2 regions of the Paenarthrobacter sp. 10L420 genome follow, and region 2 is predicted to be linked to the other one. Evidence: riboswitches for the same ligand, from Rfam matches in the RefSeq annotation. Region 2 holds a riboswitch; the other holds the start of a gene.
The links. Region 2 has a riboswitch for glycine ahead of gcvP (aminomethyl-transferring glycine dehydrogenase). Riboswitches for the same ligand answer to the same signal wherever they lie in the genome.
Positions count from the first base shown of each region.

Region 1 (2,393 bases), on a different contig from region 2:
GTGGTAAACCGCGTACATCGAGGCCACGATCGCGAGCAGTGCCTGGGCCGTGCAGATGTTGGACGTGGCCTTCTCGCGTCGGATGTGCTGCTCGCGGGTCTGCAGCGCCAGGCGGTACGCGGGGATGCCGGCGTTGTCCTTGGAGACGCCCACGATGCGGCCCGGAAGCGTGCGCTCCATGCCTTCCCGCACGGCCATGTACGCAGCGTGGGGGCCGCCGAAGAACAGCGGAACACCGAAGCGCTGCGCAGTTCCGACGGCGACATCGGCACCTTGTTCGCCCGGGGGCGTGATGAGGGTGAGCGCCAAAAGGTCGGCAGCGACAGTGACCAGCGCACCTCGTTCCTTGGCCGCCGCGATGACGATGGAGTGATCGAACACGCGGCCGGAAACGCCGGGCTGCTGCAGGACGATGCCGTTGATGTCGCCGTCGGGCAGTCCGAGCGAAAGGTCAGCAATCTCCACTTCGAAGCCCAGCGCTTCGGCCCGGCCCTTCACGATCGCGATGGTCTGCGGTAGGAGGTCGGCGTCCAGGACGGTCTTTCCGTCCTTGGCAGTTTTGGACTTGTTGGCGCGGCGCATCAGCAGTACGGCCTCGGCTACAGCCGTTGCTTCATCCAGCAGTGAAGCGTTGGCTACCGGCAGCCCCGTGAGATCCTGGACCATGGTCTGGAAGTTCAGGAGAGCTTCGAGGCGGCCCTGCGAAATCTCGGGCTGGTAAGGCGTGTACGCCGTGTACCAGGCCGGAGCCTCGAGGATGTTGCGGCGGATAACCGGGGGCGTGACGGTGTCGTAGTAGCCCTGGCCGATCATCTGGACAGCGGTCTTGTTCTTGGACGCGAGCTTGCGGAGCTCGGCGAGGACCTGCACCTCAGTGAGGGCATCCTGCAACTTGAGCGCGGTGTCCTGGCGGATGGAATCGGGGACCGCAACATCTACCAGGCCGTCTACGGAGTCGTAGCCGATTGCCTTGAGCATGGTGTCAACGTCGGCCTGGCGCCGTGCGCCGATGTGCCGGTCCGCGAAAGCGGTGGGGGTTGATTGAACAGTCAAGAGGAACTCCATGATTCAGGCGCCCTATGTGCGCCACGATGATGTGGGTTCCTCCCCGCTCTGTATTGGACCTGAGAGATTCCGCAGGAATGGTTGCCTGCTTGCACCGTCGGTGAGCCCAGTTACCTGGACTTCTTTCCAGAGTTGCCTCGCCGTGGCGGTACGTGGGCCTGAGAGATTCCTGGGGAGGATTTGCTCCTACGGCGCCTGACTGGATGTACCGGCAGGACTCTCCCGCCACAGATCAAAAGCATTGCGTCACCTGGGTGACACGGTTCACACCATAGCGGGTTATCTGGAAAAAGCGCAAGCAAGGGATACCTACCGATGCATTGCCTCGTGGATCTGGAGCGCGAACCACAACTGGGCGACCGTGGAGGTTTCACTCATGTCCAGCCCCGTCAATTCACCGATTTTCCGCATCCGATAGATGATGGTTTGCCGGTGCGCGAACAAGGCTGCGGCAGTCTTTTGCCACGAACGCTGCGAGTCCAAATAGGTCCTCAGCGTGACGAGGAGATCGCCCTCCTGGCTCTGCTCGTAATCGAAAATCGGCCCCAGGAGACGCCGGACCAGCGCAGTCCCTTCCTCGAAACCTGTCAGCCCGAGCCACGACGGTCCCTGCGCATATCGGGCCAGGCCAAGCTTGTTCGCCCGGGCCGAACCGAGCGCCCAGAGGGACTCCTGCAGCGCGCGCTGAATGCCGGCCACTGCCGCCGGAGCGCTGATTCCGATCGCTGCATCCGCCCCGGCGCAATGGACCAGGATGTCGTCCGGAACATCAGAAGGGATCACAACGTGCAGGCGGCTATTCCGCTTCAAAGAAGCCGACGCAACCCCGTGCCGCCACAGTTCGATGTGCACGTTGGCCAGCCTGTCGCCGTCGTTCGCTGCCTGGGCCAGCCCCGCAGCGGGCGCCATATCCGCTGACATAGAGGCGAGCAGGAAGTCCTGTGGCGGAACCCCAAAAGTTGCCAGCCGACTCTCCATTTCGGCCGCGCCCAAGCGCCCATCCATGGCCTGCAGCAGGAACTCGCCTGCCAGTCGGTGGCGGCCTTCCAACGACAAAACGATGCGCGAGAGCTGCAGTCCCAGCACGGTCGCGGCGTGCAGGAGTACGACGGCGTCCGGGTGCGGTTCGCTCTTGGGCAGCACCACGAGGAGCGCGTTGGCGTGGGTCGGGATGTCCATGGTCAGCACGTGCCGGCCCCTGATCCGGTGCCACTGGAAATTCTTGCCCGCCAGGGACACCTGCCCGGAAAGCGGCGCCCATTCATCCGCGAGGAACTCCGGGAGCCGCTGGCCTTCGGGGTGCCAGGGATGGAGGCAGCGGCGGTCCA
Region 1 covers NZ_JBFTJK010000003.1:7,210-9,602, forward strand. Annotated here, with positions in the region: gene gcvP (aminomethyl-transferring glycine dehydrogenase) at 1-1,053, opposite strand, end outside; glycine riboswitch at 1,202-1,300, opposite strand; gene AC1DD5_RS06780 (PucR family transcriptional regulator) at 1,375-2,393, opposite strand, start outside.
Region 1: it holds a riboswitch for glycine, as region 2 does, so the genes downstream of both, gcvP (aminomethyl-transferring glycine dehydrogenase) here and gcvP (aminomethyl-transferring glycine dehydrogenase) in region 2, are expected to answer to the same signal.

Region 2 (2,393 bases):
GGACTGTGATGGTGTCAAAGAAGGAAGTGTGAAGGACCTCGACGCCGGCAGCCTTCAGCGACGCTGCAAGGGTGCGGGCGTGACCGTGGGCGGTTTCGGCGATTGCCTTCAGGCCTTCCGGGCCGTGGTAGACGGCGTACATGGACGCGACGATGGCCAGCAACGCCTGCGCGGTACAAATGTTGGACGTGGCCTTCTCGCGGCGGATGTGCTGCTCGCGGGTCTGCAGCGCCAAGCGGTAGGCGGGGACACCGGCGTCGTCCTTGGAAACGCCCACCAGACGGCCGGGCATGGAACGCTCGAGACCCTTCTGGACGGCCATGTACGCGGCGTGCGGGCCGCCGAAGAACAGCGGAACGCCGAGGCGCTGGGCGGAACCGACGGCGATGTCCGCACCTTGCTCGCCCGGAGGGGTGATGAGCGTCAGGGAGAGCAAGTCTGCTGCGACCGTGACCAGTGCACCGCGTTCCTTGGCCTCAGCGATGACGGCGGAGTGATCAAACACGCGGCCCGAAACGCCGGGCTGCTGCAGGACGACGCCGTTGATGACGCCCTCCGGGAGACCGAGCGAAAGGTCAGCAACCTCAACCTCGAAGCCGAGGGCCTCAGCGCGGCCCTTGACGATGGCAATGGTCTGAGGAAGGCAGTCGGCGTCGAGGACGGTCTTCCCATCATGGGCTGCCTTGTTTTTGTTGGCACGGCGCATCATGAGCACGGCCTCTGCCACGGCGGTTGCTTCGTCCAGCAGGGAGGCGTTGGCGATCGGCAGGCCCACGAGGTCCTGGACCATCGTCTGGAAGTTCAGCAGGGCTTCGAGGCGGCCCTGCGAGATTTCCGGCTGGTACGGCGTGTATGCCGTGTACCAGGCCGGGGATTCGAGGATGTTCCTGCGGATAACCGGCGGCGTGACGGTGTCGTAGTAGCCCTGGCCGATCATCTGGACGGCAGTTTTGTTCTTGGACGCAAGCTTGCGCAGCTCAGCCAGCACCTCGACTTCGCTGAGCGCGTTTTCAAGGGTGAGGGCAACGTCCTGGCGGATGTCGTTGGGGACGGCCGTATCAACCAGCGAATCAACGGTGTCGTAGCCGACCGTCTTGAGCATGGTTTCAATGTCGGCCTGGCGGCGGGCGCCAATATGCCGATCGACGAAGGTGGTGGAGGCTGAACTAACCGTCACGAAGGAACTCCATTACTTGGGCGGCGTTTGGGTACGCCACAGTGGCTGGGTTCCTCCCCACTCTGTATTGGACCTGAGAGTTTCCGCGTGTTGCTTGCACAACGATCGCTTGCACCGTCGGTGAGCACAGCATTTCGTCCGCGCCAAAGGACGCGGCAAAAGGCCTGCTACTTTCCAGAGTTGCCTCGCCGCGGCGGTGCGTGGGCCTGAGAGATTCCTGGGGAGGGTTTGCTCCTACGGCGCCCGCATCACTTGCTTGCAGGACTCTCCCGCCGCAGATCAAAGGCATATTCAATTGTTTGCGTGCCCCAGTAAAGGCGCACCACAAGGCTCAATTGTCCTACGTCGCGGGCGTCGCCGCAAATGGATGACCCGCTACTTGCGGAGCCGGTCCAGGACGCCCAGCAGGATCTCGACGTCGGCCTCCCGCCCGGCCTTGCCGCCTTCCCGGCCACCCTCGAACATGGCGTTGAAATACAGGCCGTCGCCCATGTAACTGACGGCCTTGGCAACCTCCGGACCAACATCCTCGGCCAGGACGTCCAACCACTGCTGCTGGATTCCGGCAAACCTGTGGCGGGTCTCCTCATGGGCAACTTCGGCCAGTCTCGTGGCAGCAACGAATGCCCGATCCATGGGAGTTCCGGCCCACAGTGAGGTCCGAATGAAGTAAGCAGCGCTGCCATCTGGTGCCGTCTTCATTTTTTCGATGTCTGCCTGGGCCAACTCATCCAAGCGCTCCAACAGAGCGCTGATCAGCGATTCCTTGTTGGGGAAGTGGTAAAGCAGTCCGCCCTTGGAGACCCCTGCCCGCTTGGCGACTGCGTCAAGCGTGGCAGCCCGCTCCCCCACTTCGATAAGGAGGGCTTCGTAGGCATCAAGGACTGCATCCCTGGCAACTGGCTTTCGTGGCATGACTACATCATTCCCTACGGGGTTGGCGGTGCTGAATTTGAAACTGTACCGTCTAGACGGTACAGTAAACTTTATGTTCACGCCGTCCTCAACCCAAGCGCCCCGCTCCACTCGTACCTTGACTGGTCAGGCAGCACCGTGGCGCGATTGGACGGCCCTGGCACTCCTGATGTTCCCGGTGCTGCTGGTGGCCGTCGATAACACCGCGCTCACGTTCGCCCTGCCGGCAATTGCCCGCTCCTTGGATGTGGGTGGCGTGCAGCTCCTATGGGTCATTGACGCCTACCCGCTCGTGTTGGCG
Region 2 covers NZ_JBFTJK010000004.1:57,292-59,684, reverse strand. Annotated here, with positions in the region: gene gcvP (aminomethyl-transferring glycine dehydrogenase) at 1-1,177, opposite strand, end outside; glycine riboswitch at 1,362-1,459, opposite strand; gene AC1DD5_RS08680 (TetR/AcrR family transcriptional regulator) at 1,553-2,092, opposite strand; gene AC1DD5_RS08675 (MFS transporter) at 2,166-2,393, shown strand, end outside.